3 regions of the Pseudomonas sp. LBUM1660 genome follow, and region 3 is predicted to be linked to each of the others. Evidence: predicted binding sites of a transcription regulator. Region 3 holds the regulator's gene; each other region holds the start of a gene.

Evidence for each region. Region 3 encodes sigma-54, which starts transcription at its own class of promoters, with help from an activator protein. Its sites were predicted from a motif close to ANTGGCATNNANNTTGCTNT; they were not measured.
Region 1: ACA068_RS09875 (circularly permuted type 2 ATP-grasp protein) is a predicted target of sigma-54. The motif match lies at 1,557-1,576, and genes of this name have one in related genera.
Region 2: glnK (P-II family nitrogen regulator) is a predicted target of sigma-54. The motif match lies at 2,443-2,462, and genes of this name have one in related genera.

The regions. Positions count from the first base shown of each region.
Region 1 covers NZ_CP166795.1:2,092,299-2,096,850, forward strand. The annotation lists gene speE (polyamine aminopropyltransferase) at 1-192, shown strand, start outside; gene ACA068_RS09865 (hypothetical protein) at 420-653, shown strand; gene ACA068_RS09870 (ribonuclease E inhibitor RraB) at 867-1,208, shown strand; gene ACA068_RS09875 (circularly permuted type 2 ATP-grasp protein) at 1,608-3,017, shown strand; gene ACA068_RS09880 (alpha-E domain-containing protein) at 3,030-3,980, shown strand; gene ACA068_RS09885 (transglutaminase family protein) at 3,977-4,552, shown strand, end outside.
Region 2 covers NZ_CP166795.1:6,122,064-6,126,615, forward strand. The annotation lists gene ACA068_RS28500 (secondary thiamine-phosphate synthase enzyme YjbQ) at 1-310, opposite strand, end outside; gene ACA068_RS28505 (ammonium transporter) at 524-1,861, opposite strand; gene glnK (P-II family nitrogen regulator) at 1,899-2,237, opposite strand; gene ACA068_RS28515 (accessory factor UbiK family protein) at 2,655-2,915, shown strand; gene ACA068_RS28520 (BRO-N domain-containing protein) at 3,376-3,897, shown strand; gene ACA068_RS28525 (HigA family addiction module antitoxin) at 3,902-4,165, opposite strand; gene ACA068_RS28530 (N-acetyltransferase) at 4,358-4,552, shown strand, end outside.
Region 3 covers NZ_CP166795.1:1,075,890-1,080,441, reverse strand. The annotation lists gene lptC (LPS export ABC transporter periplasmic protein LptC) at 1-253, shown strand, start outside; gene lptA (lipopolysaccharide transport periplasmic protein LptA) at 240-788, shown strand; gene lptB (LPS export ABC transporter ATP-binding protein) at 788-1,513, shown strand; gene ACA068_RS04925 (RNA polymerase factor sigma-54) at 1,698-3,191, shown strand; gene hpf (ribosome hibernation-promoting factor, HPF/YfiA family) at 3,266-3,574, shown strand; gene ptsN (PTS IIA-like nitrogen regulatory protein PtsN) at 3,587-4,051, shown strand; gene rapZ (RNase adapter RapZ) at 4,054-4,552, shown strand, end outside.

The sequences.
Region 1 (4,552 bases), 1.0 Mb from region 3:
ATCGGCGGCTCGATGACCTTTGCCTGGGGCGCGACCAACACCGCTTATCGCAAGTTGTCCCGCGAAACCCTGCAACAGCGTTTCGCCGGCAGCGGCATCATCACCCGCTACTACAACCCGGAAATCCACATCGGCGCCTTCGCCTTGCCGCAATACGTGCTGCAAGCGGTGAACAAGCCAAGCAACGACTAAACTGAAGATGTGCGCATAACCCCTTGTAGGAGCGAAGCTTGCTCGCGAAAGCGGTGCATCAGGCAATATACAAGTTGACTGATACACCGCTTTCGCGAGCAAGCTTCGCTCCTACAGGTTCCTGTATTTTTTTCATACCTGCATGCGGTAATCCGTTTGAACGATCACTCAGACCAAAAGTCCAGATGGTTGTAAGCCCATTTGCGGGTTTGATCGAGGAGGCACTGATGCAAAAGTGGAAAATCACTTTCGTAGATGATCACGGTGAAACAGTCGATGAAGTCTTTGAGTGCGACGAGTGCCCGGATAACGAGCAAGCCGCGAAACTCATCAAGGCCCGGCTCCTTCCTGTCGCCGCCGAACTGGATCTGAATGATCTGGAAGGGCGAACCGCTGATGCCAGCGTCAAAAGTCTCAAAGCCCAGAACAGCATTCAAATCCTCGGCATCACGCCAATCTGAACAACACCTGTCTCATTCTTATCCAGGCCTTGGCAGCGCCTCTGTCTTGGGGCTACTCTGCAATCGAGATCAGCGAACGGATCGCTAAGGTCTGGTCTTGTCAGCTACATGCTTGCTTCCCACCGGCAACCTGGTTGCCGCATCGCTCGCACCAATCGGTTGCGCGTGCCGGGAATACGGAAAGTCTATCCATCAATTTGAGGGGGACGTTTCATGAGCACAGCCTATCAAGAAGACATCAGCAGCAGCGTGTTGCGCCGCATGAAAGAAGGCGGTTTCGATTTTTCACGATTCCATCCCATCGAGTTCTACGCCATTTTCCCGGACGAGGAGCGGGCACGCAGGGCGGCAGGGCAATACAAGGGTGAATCCTTGAACGCGCAGATCAGTGTGCGCGATGACGGCGCATGGGCACTCGAACTGAGCAAAGTCATGTACGCCACCTACGATGACATCGGCGATTTCGAGCAGGGTTTCGAGGCGGTGGTTGAGCCTCTGGGCGGCATCCTCGAAGGGTGGGGGGTCAAGCAGGAAGTACGAGGGCGACTCGCATAACGTTATGAACAGTGACAACACTCAGCAACGGCTGACCTTCGGGTTGGCCGTTTTCGTTTATGGCGCCCGGAATATTCCCTCGGCAAAACCCTGAAACAAGAATCCCGACGCAAAAAAAACCGCCTGAGCAGGCGGCTAAAGGGAAGTTCGTTCAGGTTTTACAGCGAATGCGCGGATTATCCGCACCGCCGGCCGGGCAGTGAAATCAACTCTGACTATGCTGGTGATAGGCGACAACGTCGCCTTGCAATGAAGCGGGGGCGATCAGGTTGGGGCGTTTGCTGCACAGGATTGGTGCGGTGCAAACGGCGTGATTATCCAACTGGTTGATAACAAAGCGTTTCTGCCGATGGCACGGGCCTTGCGAAGCCTAGATGTCCGGGTGACAAGGAGTACGGCATGATCCGCACCTATTTTGATGAGATGTACGATGCCGGCGGCCAGGTCCGCCCGCATTATCGGGAGTTTGCCCGTTGGCTGGCCGAGACGCCTGACGAGCTCTTGGCACAACGGCGACGCGAGGCCGATCTGTTATTTCATCGCGCCGGGATTACCTTCACGCTCTACGGGGACGAGCAGGGCACAGAGCGCCTGATTCCCTTCGACACCATCCCGCGCAGCATCCCTGCCAGCGAATGGCGGATCGTCGAGCGCGGCTGCATCCAGCGAGTCAAGGCGTTGAACATGTTCCTCGCCGACCTCTACCACGAGCAGCGCATTATCAAGGCCGGCATCATCCCGGCCGAGCAAGTGCTGGCCAACGAGCAATACCAGTTGGCGATGCAAGGGCTGGATCTGCACCGCGATATCTACTCGCACATCTCCGGTGTCGATCTGGTGCGCGATGGCGACGGCACGTACTACGTGCTCGAAGACAACCTTCGTACACCCAGCGGCGTGAGCTATATGCTCGAAGACCGCAAGATGATGATGCGGCTATTTCCCGAGTTGTTCTCGGCCCAGCGCATCGCGCCGATCGACCATTATCCGAACCTGCTGCTCGACACCCTGAAAAGCTCCAGCCCGATCGATAACCCGAGCGTGGTGGTGCTGACGCCGGGTCGCTTCAACAGCGCGTTTTTCGAGCATGCCTTCCTGGCGCGGGAGATGGGCGTCGAGTTGGTCGAGGGCGCGGACCTGTTCGTGCGTGACGACAAGGTGTTCATGCGCACCACGGACGGACCGAAAGCCGTCGACGTGATCTACCGTCGTCTCGACGATGCGTTCCTCGACCCGCTGGCGTTCAACCCGGATTCTATGCTCGGGGTTCCAGGGCTGCTGTCGTCTTACCGCTCGGGCAACGTGGTGCTGGCGAATGCCATCGGCACCGGGGTCGCGGACGACAAGTCGGTGTATCCGTTTGTCACGGACATGATCCGTTTCTACCTGGACGAAGAGCCGATCCTGAAGAACGTGCCGACGTTCCAGTGTCGCAATCCTTCTGAACTTTCCCACGTGCTGGCCAATCTTCCAGACTTGGTGGTCAAGGAAACCCAGGGCTCCGGCGGTTACGGAATGCTCGTGGGGCCGGCGGCGACCGCGGCGGAAATCGAGTCGTTCCGCGCGCGGATCAAAGCCAAGCCTCACGCGTATATCGCGCAACCGACGTTGTCCCTGTCGACCTGTCCGACCTTTGTCGAAAACGGCATCGCGCCACGCCATATCGACCTGCGTCCGTTTGTATTGTCTGGCCGCGAAACCCGGGTTGTGCCCGGCGGTTTGACCCGTGTCGCCCTGCGTGAAGGCTCTCTGGTGGTGAATTCCTCCCAGGGCGGCGGAACCAAGGACACCTGGGTGGTCGAGGATTGAAGGAAGCCTGCCATGTTAAGTAGAACTGCCTCGGATTTGTATTGGATGTCGCGTTACCTGGAGCGGGCGGAAAACCTCGCACGGATGCTCGACATCAGTTATTCGCTGTCGCTGATGCCGCAGGATGGTCGCGGTGACGGTCTGCACGAACTGGCCATGCCGCTACTGATCACCGGCACTCTGGACGATTACCTGGAACGCCACGGTGATTTGCACGCCGAGCGGCTGCTGCATTTCTTCGCGCTGGACGCGGCCAACCCGGCGAGCATCTACAGCTGCCTGGGCTCGGCGCGGGCCAGTGCCCATGCCGTGCGTGGCCGAATCACCGCCGATATGTGGGAAAACATCAACGCCACCTGGCTGGAGATTCGCGGGATTGCCGAACAGGGGCTGAGTCGCTACGGCATGAGCCGTTTTTGCGAGTGGATCAAGGAACGTTCCCACCTGTTCCGTGGCGCGTCCTACGGCACGATCATGCGTAACGATGCGTTCCGCTTCATTCGCCTGGGAACGTTTATCGAACGGGCCGACAACACGTTGCGCCTGCTGGACGCCCGCTACGAAATGGCCGGCGATCAAGCTGAAGCGGTTAGCGACGGCACGGCTCACGCGTATTACCAGTGGAGTGCGTTGCTGCGTGCGCTGTCCTCTTTCGAGGCCTACACCGAAATTTACCGCGACGCCCCCGGCGCCCGGCATGTGGCCGAGTTGCTGTTGCTGCGCGCCGATGTACCGCGTTCCCTGCGCGCCTGCACCGAGGAAATCGACCAGATCCTTGCCCAACTGCCGGGGGCCAATGGCCGTCCCGCGCAACGCCTGGCAGCGGAGATGGACGCGCGCCTGCGCTACACCGGCATCAACGAAATTCTCGACGAAGGCCTGCACGCCTGGCTGACCGAATTCATCCCGCTGGTGCGCCAGTTGGGTAACGCCATTCACAGTTCCTACCTGGAGGCTGCATGAGACTTTCCATTAGCCACGAAACCACCTATCACTACGAAGATCAGGTGCGGGCGAGCATCCAGTACCTGCGACTGACACCCCACGACAGCGAGCGTCAGCACGTGCTCAGTTGGCAACTTGACCTGCCGCGCCCGGTGCGAGCGCAACTCGATCCGTTCGGCAACATCCTGCATGTGCTGACCATGGACGAGCCCCACGAGGCGATCATCATTGGCGCCCGTGGCCAGGTCGACATCGACGAATTGCGCGAAGCCGAACATGAAAGCCAGTCGGCGCTTCCGTTCCTGCGCTTCACGCGCCTGACCGAAGCCGACGAAGCCCTGCGTGCGTTCGCGGAAAAGGAATGCAAAAAACGCAGGGATCGCACGGCGTTGATCGACTTGATGCATGGCCTGAATTCGCACATGACCTACACGCCGGGCTCCACCGAAGTGGACACCAGCGCCGCCCAGTCCTTCGCCGGGCGTTCGGGCGTCTGTCAGGACCACACCCACGCGTTTCTGGCTTGTGCCCGCAGCCTGGGCATTCCATCGCGTTATGTGTCGGGGTATTTGTACAGCGAGAACAGCGAA
Region 2 (4,552 bases), 1.4 Mb from region 3:
GCAAACTGAGCTGACAGCCAAGCACGCTGGCCTTGAAGTGCGCCGGGAGGTCGTCCAGGCCTTCGTCGTTATGCTCATAGCCGTCTGTTCCTTGTGGGATCAGACGATTGAAAAATCGTTCGAAGTCGCGACGTACCGCCGGATCGGCGTTCTCGTTGATGGTCAACGACGCCGAGGTATGCTGCAGCCACAAATGCAACAGACCGACCCGACACGCCCTGAGTTCAGGCAGGCCGGCGAGTAACTCGTCCGTTACCAGATGAAAGCCCCGGGGCCGTGCCCGCAGGGTAATCAGAGTTTGTTGCCACATACAGTTCTCCGCACGTTCGGGGCGCATTCTAGCGCGCTCAGGGAAAAAACAAAGGCCCTAATATTCCTTCAATCATGTAAGCCATTGGCCGCAGAAAAACGCCCGTCGTAAACGCCACTAAACGTGTACGAAAAAACCTTTCAGCAGTCCCTTCACTGACAAACGCCAGACAAAAAAATGCCCGGCAAGCCGGGCAAGTTTTTTATGCGCGTATTACAAGTTGTAGCCGCGTTCGTTGTGGAGTGCCAGGTCGATGCCGACAGCTTCTTCTTCTTCGGTGATACGCAGCCCCATGACAGCGTCCAGAACCTTGAGAATGATGTAGGTGACGATCGCGGTGTAGATCACCGTGAAGCCCACGCCTTTGCACTGAATCCAGACTTGAGCGGCGATGTCGGTGACGGTGCCGAAACCACCCAGGGACGGTGCGGCGAACACACCGGTCAGGATCGCACCGAGGATACCGCCGATGCCGTGTACACCGAAGGCGTCCAGGGAATCGTCATAACCGAGTTTGCGTTTCAGGGTGGTGGCGCAGAAGAAGCACACCACGCCCGCAGCCAGGCCGATGACCAGAGCGCCCATCGGGCCCACGGTGCCAGCGGCCGGGGTGATGGCGACCAGACCGGCCACAACACCCGAAGCGATACCCAGTGCACTTGGTTTGCCGTGAGTGATCCACTCGGCGAACATCCAGCCCAGTGCCGCGGCGGCGGTTGCGATCTGGGTCACCAGCATCGCCATACCGGCGGTGCCGTTGGCCGCAGCAGCGGAACCGGCGTTGAAACCGAACCAGCCTACCCACAGCATGGCGGCGCCCATCAAGGTGTAACCGAGATTGTGCGGGGCCATCGGAGTGGTCGGGAAGCCTTTACGCTTGCCGAGCACGATGCACGCAACCAGACCGGCCACACCGGCGTTGATGTGCACCACGGTGCCGCCCGCGAAGTCGAGCACACCCCAATCCCACATCAGGCCGCCGTTGCCGGACCAGACCATGTGCGCAATCGGTGCATAAACCAGGGTGAACCACACGCCCATAAAGATCAGCATGGCGGAGAACTTCATCCGCTCGGCGAAGGCACCGACGATCAGCGCAGGGGTGATGATGGCGAAGGTCATCTGGAAGGTGATGAACACCGCCTCAGGGAACAGCGCCGCAGGACCGGTCAGGCTCGACGGCGTGACACCGGCGAGGAATGCCTTGCCCATGCCACCGAAGAACGAGTTGAAGTTGACGACGCCCTGCTCCATGCCGGTGGTGTCGAACGCGATGCTGTAGCCATAAATGACCCACAGAATGCTGATCAGACCGGTAATGGCGAAGCACTGCATCATCACGGAAAGAATGTTTTTGGAGCGAACCATGCCGCCGTAGAACAGCGCGAGGCCGGGAATGGTCATGAACAGCACGAGGGCTGTCGAGGTCATCATCCAGGCGGTATCGCCGGAGTTGAGGACTGGGGCCGCCACTTCGTCTGCCGCCATAGCCAGGCTGGGCATTACGAGGGACAACAGGGCTCCTAGCCCTGCGAATTTACGCAGAGTCATATTGTTTTCTCCTGGGGCGTTGGGTTTGTGGCGGCGTTTAAATCGCGTCGGTATCGGTTTCGCCGGTACGGATGCGAATCGCCTGTTCCAGATTGACCACGAAGATCTTGCCGTCACCGATCTTGCCGGTGTTGGCGGCCTTGGTTATCGCCTCGATAACCCGGTCCAGATCCTTGTCGTCAATGGCGACATCGATCTTCACCTTGGGCAGGAAATCGACCACGTATTCCGCGCCGCGATACAGCTCGGTGTGACCCTTCTGCCGACCGAAGCCTTTGACTTCAGTAACGGTAATGCCCTGCACGCCGATCTCGGACAGCGATTCGCGCACGTCGTCCAGTTTGAACGGCTTGATGATGGCAGTGACTAGCTTCATGAAAACTCTCTCCCGAATTGGTGGACTTGCCCCAGGAAAACAAACCCGGCTCAAGTCTAAGCGCAGTGCCTGGCTTTGTAACGCATCGTCGGCCTTACCTGCCCGTCCGACGCCAGCTAACCGCTCCTCACGAAACAACTCCCCGTTCCGCTTGGCGCACTGCATTCGTCACAGCGACTGCATCAGTGCATGGGTTACTACTGACTAAGCAGAAAGCTTGCCATCTCGCCAAAACCCACTGAATTCAACCCCTTGACCGCTGCCGACAGCCGCTTCCCTCAATCGGCCCGACGGATACGCACAACAACAGTGCGCGGCCGTCCGTCCCCATGCGCGAAAAGCGTGCATCCCTGCTGTCGGAATTGACTATAGACACTGCGTGATACACTGCCCGCCATTGTTGACAGGACATTTCCCATGCTCGCACCCAAAGACTTCCTCGACGCCCTGACCGGCACCGCCTCCCGCCTCTTCAGCGGCGACACCCCGTTGCCGAAAAGCGAAATTGAAAGCCAGTTCAAGTCTTTGTTGCAGAGCGGCTTCAGCAAGCTGGATCTGGTGAGCCGTGAAGAGTTTGATAGTCAGATGGTTGTGCTCGCACGGACTCGGGTACGGCTGGAGAGTCTTGAGGCGAAAGTTGCGGAGCTGGAAGCGAAGCTCAATCCGCCTGCCGAGTAACACCGCACATCCCCGATGAAATGCGATCCCCTGTGGGAGCGGGCTTGCTCGCGAATAAGGTCACCTCGGTCCTCCAGCCATCCCACACTGGATAGACCACCCTTGTAGGACCTGCCGAAGGCCGCAATCTCCTGATCTGTCGCCCCGCCACCATCTCGGCAACGTCCTACAAAGATCACCACCGCCGTCCGATAGCGCCGCGAAGCCCAGGTTCCTAAGCTCATCCCCAGCTGAATATTTCAGCACTGGGTTTGGCGACCTGGATAGCATCTAAACGCATCGCGACCACGTTCGAATCAGGGAATTATTCCCATCTCGAATTATGGCGGCTGTGCGTGGGAGACCTTCGGGTCTGCCGGTTTCCGGATGCACCGGTTCGCCAACCCGCGCATAGCTGCCACCCTTTTCGTTTGGCGACGATCAGAGGCAGTTTCCTTAATTCGCATCCGGGAGCTGCACCATGAATGAAAACTATCTAATCCCCCACGTCTTCACCCGCCACAAACTCCACCTTCACGCGCTTTTGATCGAAAACCAGCCTTGGTTCAGCGCCCGAGACCTCGGCCGTCTGCTTCGCCTATTCCTCGACGAACGCGCCGTCCGAAAACTCGATCCCGATCAACATCAATCCGCGCGAGTCGTTATCCACGGCACCCTCGATAACACCCTGCTAATCAGCGAATCCGGCGTCTACGCCCTGCTCGTCTACCACTACTGCCCCGAATACCGAGGCCTGCGTGAGTGGCTGACCCACGACGTAGTGCCAGCGCTCAGAGATGCCCAACAACCGACGTCAAGCGAACGCCCGGTCCTGAGTCTGTTGAACTGGCCGGAGATGTCATTGAGTTTGCTGCACTGGAATAATCAGCCATGGATTCGGTTGCAGGATGTTCCGCAACTGTTGCCGAGCGGAGAGCAGACGCAGCGCCCGGTCAACGTGCCATGGTGGAAAAAAGCTTCGCGAGCGCTGCATTCGCTTTAAGCGCTCATCCACGCTCGATTTCGGCGCTGCGATGATCGTAGCTCGATTGCAGATTCAACCAGAATTCGAGCGTGGTATTCAAAAGCATGGATAGCTTCTTCGCCAGACCAACACTGACATCCCTCTGCCGTCTCAGAACGTCGCTCACTTCGGCCTCAGGCTCGCTCAGCGAACGAGCCAAAGCCGCTGTTGTAATGCCAAGTGGTGTCAAAAACTCCTCGCTGAGAATTTCACCAGGATGAATCGGCCGCATTCCAATCCGGTGCATTTACGTCTCCTATGGTTGCGTTTAGCCGTGATCATAAGCAGCAACCTTCATCTGGCAAGACCCTCCGAGCGCTTTCACTGGCGTCCTTCACCTATCTAGGCACGGTCCTACAAAAAGCAGCTCCATGGCCTGATTTATCGGTGCACACCGCTCCTTTAACCTTTTCTTTCTGATTTTCGAAAGACACCAACAATGAGAAGAAAAGGAAAAGGCACGGACCTCCGTAACCAAACCATTAAATCGGATGTAAGGAAGCTCACCTACAAAGCGTTTATTAAAAAAATCGCGCCTCGTGCTTCAAACATCGACATATCAGTTGTCAGGATTGAGCCGATTACTGCCGCAGCGATAGAGAAATGTCATTTATGGGAAGGAGTAGCAAACTAC
Region 3 (4,552 bases):
CAACCCGGACGGCACTCAGGTCGAGCTGATTGACTCGGTGCGCATCACGCGTTTCGACGAGAAAAACCGCAGAACCCTGATTACCACCACCCGAATGACAGTGTTCCCGCAGCAGCAATATGCGCAGACCGATCAACCCGTTAGAATCGACGGCGCTGGCGGTGTATCGACAGGCAACGGAATGAAAGCGTATTTGAAAGAAAGCAGGATACACCTGCTATCGAACGTAAGAGGACAGTATGAGGCTCGTTAAAACTCTCCCTATTTTGCTCAGTCTGGGCGCAGCACTGGGAAGCGTGAGCGCCTGGGCTCTGCCGAACGATCAAGAGCAGCCTATCCGCATTCAGGCCGACGACGCCCAACTGGACGACAAGAATGGCATTGCCACCTATAAAGGTGACGTGATCATCACTCAGGGCTCGATGAAGGTCACCGGCAATACCGTGACCATCACCCGTACCCCGGCTGGCGACATCGATGTGGTGACCTCGGTGGGCAACCTTGCCTACTTTGAGCAGATGCAGACGGCTGGCGACACCAAGCCGGTTCAGGGCTACGGAGTGACCATCCAGTACCACGCCTCGCAAAACCGCGTCGTATTGATCGATCGTGCAAAAGTCATCGACAAGGACAACAACGTCACCCAAGGCGAGAAAATCGTCTATGACACGGTGAAAAAGCTGGCGAGCGCCGGTCGCGCCACGGGCAACAAGGTCACCGAGTCGCGTCCGCGCATCGACATGGTGATCCAGCCCAAGCCAAAAACCGACGAGAAAAAGGCCCCGTAATGGCAACTCTGAAAGCTCAGCATCTGGCCAAGAGCTACAAGAGCCGCCAAGTCGTGCGTGACGTCAGCCTGTCCATTGACAGCGGTCAGATCGTCGGCCTGCTGGGTCCTAACGGCGCCGGCAAGACCACCTGTTTCTACATGATCGTTGGCCTGGTACAGGCCGATCAGGGTCGCGTACTGATCGACGATCTAGACGTCAGCCACCAGCCGATGCACGGTCGTGCAAAGGCCGGTATCGGCTATCTTCCGCAAGAAGCGTCGATCTTCCGCAAACTGTCGGTGGCCGATAACATCATGGCCATCCTCGAGACCCGCAAGGAACTCGACAAGGCAGAGCGTCGCAAGGAGCTGGAAAGCCTGCTGCAGGAATTCCACATCAGCCACATCCGCGACAACCTCGGCATGAGCCTGTCCGGCGGTGAGCGTCGTCGGGTGGAAATCGCCCGGGCACTGGCCACCAACCCGAAATTCATCCTCCTCGACGAACCATTCGCCGGTGTGGACCCGATTTCGGTGGGCGACATCAAACAGATCATCTACCACCTCAAGGCCAAAGGCATTGGCGTGCTGATCACTGACCACAACGTCCGTGAAACCCTGGATATCTGCGAAACCGCCTACATCGTCAACGATGGCCAGTTGATCGCCGAGGGTGACTCCGCCACCATCCTGGCCAACGAACTGGTCAAGGAAGTGTATCTGGGCCATGAATTCCGCCTTTAAGCGCTAAGGTGTCTGGCTGATTGTCCGAGCGCTTGTCTCGATAAAAAATCAATACTTTTTTATTGTTACAGCGCTCTAGGCAAACGCTGCAGTTTCGGGCATATAATTTGCTTATGTTTGGCGCTCCGGCGCCCTGTAGTGGATGGCGCATGTGCGCCGGCGAATAAGGTGTTAAGCCCCTGCCATGAAACCATCGCTAGTCTTGAGAATGGGCCAGCAGCTGACGATGACACCGCAGCTGCAACAGGCTATCCGCCTGCTCCAATTGTCGACCCTGGACCTGCAACAGGAAATCCAGGAGGCCCTGGAGTCCAATCCGATGCTCGAACGCCAGGAAGAAGGCGACGACTTCGATAACGCCGACCCTTTGGCCGACAAAGCCGAACAGCTCCCCAACGCCGACATTTCGGAACCCTCCTACCAGGAAACCGCCCCGACGGTGGATAACCTCGAGGAAGGCGACTGGAACGAGCGCATTCCCAACGAGCTGCCCGTCGATACCGCGTGGGAAGACGTCTACCAGACCAGCGCCAGCAGCCTGCCGAGCAACGATGACGACGAGTGGGATTTCACCACCCGCACATCGGCCGGTGAAAGCCTGCAAAGCCATTTGTTGTGGCAACTGAACCTTGCACCGATGTCCGACACCGATCGCCTGATCGCCGTGACCCTGATCGACTGCATCAACAATCAGGGCTACCTGGACGAAACCCTTGAGGAAATTCTCGAGGCCTTCGATCCGGAACTGGACATCGAACTGGACGAAATCGAAGCCGTCCTGCACCGCATCCAGCAATTCGAACCGGCCGGCATTGGCGCCCGCAACCTGAGTGAATGCCTGCTGCTGCAACTGCGCCAACTGCCAGCCAAGACCCCCTGGCTGGCCGAAGCGAAACGCCTGGTCACCGACTACATCGACCTGCTCGGCAGTCGCGACTACAGCCAGCTGATGCGCCGCATGAAGCTCAAGGAAGATGAACTGCGCCAGGTCATCGAGCTGGTGCAGAGCCTCAACCCGCGTCCGGGCTCGCAGATCGAGTCCAGTGAAGCCGAATACGTTGTCCCTGACGTCATCGTGCGCAAGGACAACGAGCGCTGGCTGGTCGAGCTGAACCAGGAATCGGTGCCACGGCTGCGGGTCAACGCCCAATACGCCGGGTTTGTGCGCCGCGCCGACACCAGCGCCGACAACACCTTCATGCGCAATCAGTTGCAAGAAGCTCGCTGGTTCATCAAAAGCCTGCAAAGCCGCAACGAAACCCTGATGAAAGTGGCCACCCAGATTGTCGAGCATCAGCGCGGCTTCCTGGAGTACGGCGACGAAGCGATGAAACCGCTGGTGCTGCATGATATTGCCGAGGCGGTGGGCATGCACGAGTCGACGATTTCACGGGTGACCACGCAGAAATTCATGCATACCCCACGGGGCATATATGAACTGAAATACTTTTTTTCCAGCCATGTCAGCACCTCCGAAGGCGGCGAATGCTCGTCCACAGCGATCCGCGCGATCATCAAAAAACTGGTTGCCGCGGAAAATCAGAAAAAGCCGTTGAGTGACAGCAAGATCGCTGGTTTACTGGAGGCACAAGGCATTCAGGTGGCTCGCCGCACCGTCGCCAAGTACCGCGAATCCCTCGGGATCGCGCCTTCGAGCGAACGCAAGCGGTTGATGTAGAGCCACGCCACAGCGTTCCAGTGGTAGATCATCTGATCTACCGCTTTATGCACTGGCAACGAAGGAGAAGCTGTATGCAAGTCAACATCAGTGGACACCAACTGGAAGTGACCGAACCTCTTCGCACCTACATCGGCGAAAAACTCGAACGATTAGAGAGGCATTTCGACAAGATCACCAACGTGCAGGTCACGATGACGGTCGAAAAGCTCAAGCAGAAAATCGAAGCCACGCTGCATATTCCCGGCAATGAAGTGGTCGCCAACGCGGAGCATACCGATATGTATGCGGCGATCGACGCACTGACCGACAAGCTGGATAAACAACTCAAAAAGCATAAGGAAAAGACCCAAAGCCTCCTTCAGGGCGCTACCGGTCGTTAACACTCCCAACCCATGATCCGACTTGAAAGCATCCTGACCCCCGGCCGTTCCCTCGTGAACGTGCCGGGCGGCAGCAAAAAGAAAGCCCTCGAGCAAATTGCCAACCTGATCGCCCGGGAAGTGCCGGATCTGGAAATGCAAGATGTCTTTGAGGCTCTGATTGCGCGTGAAAAACTCGGTTCGACCGGTTTTGGCAACGGCATCGCCATTCCCCACTGCCGCCTGAAGGGCTGCACCTCGCCCATCAGTGCCCTGATGCACCTCGACGCACCCATTGATTTCGACGCCATCGACGGCGCCCCGGTTGACCTGCTGTTTGTTCTGCTGGTCCCGGAAGCAGCTACCGATGCGCACCTGGAACTGCTCCGCCAGATCGCCAGCATGCTTGATCGCAAGGAAGTACGCGAAAAACTGCGTAGCGCCCCGAGCAACGAAGCCTTGTATCAGGTTGTCCTGGACGAGCAAAACGGTCACTAATCATGCGTTTGATCATTGTCAGTGGCCGTTCCGGCTCAGGTAAAAGTACCGCACTCGATGTTCTCGAGGACAACGGCTACTACTGCATCGACAACCTGCCCGCCGGATTGCTGCCGGAACTGGCCGAGCGCGCACTTATTCATACCGAGCTGGCACAACCCCTGGTCGCGGTATCCATCGATGCACGCAACCTGCCGAGCCACCTTTCGCGGTTTCCGGAATTGCTCGAAGAAGTCCGCAGCCGGCATATCAAGTGTGATGTGTTGTACCTGGACGCCGACGAAGAAACCCTGCTCAAACGCTTCTCGGAAACCCGCCGCCGCCACCCACTGAGTACTGCCCACCGTTCGTTGGCGGAGGCAATTCAGGACGAAACCAGTTTGCTGGGGCCGATCGCCGATCTGGCGGACCTCAAAGTCAACACCACCAACCTGAACCTGTATCAACTACGCGATACCATCAAGTTGCGCCTGTTGAACCAGCCAGATAGCGGCACTGCGT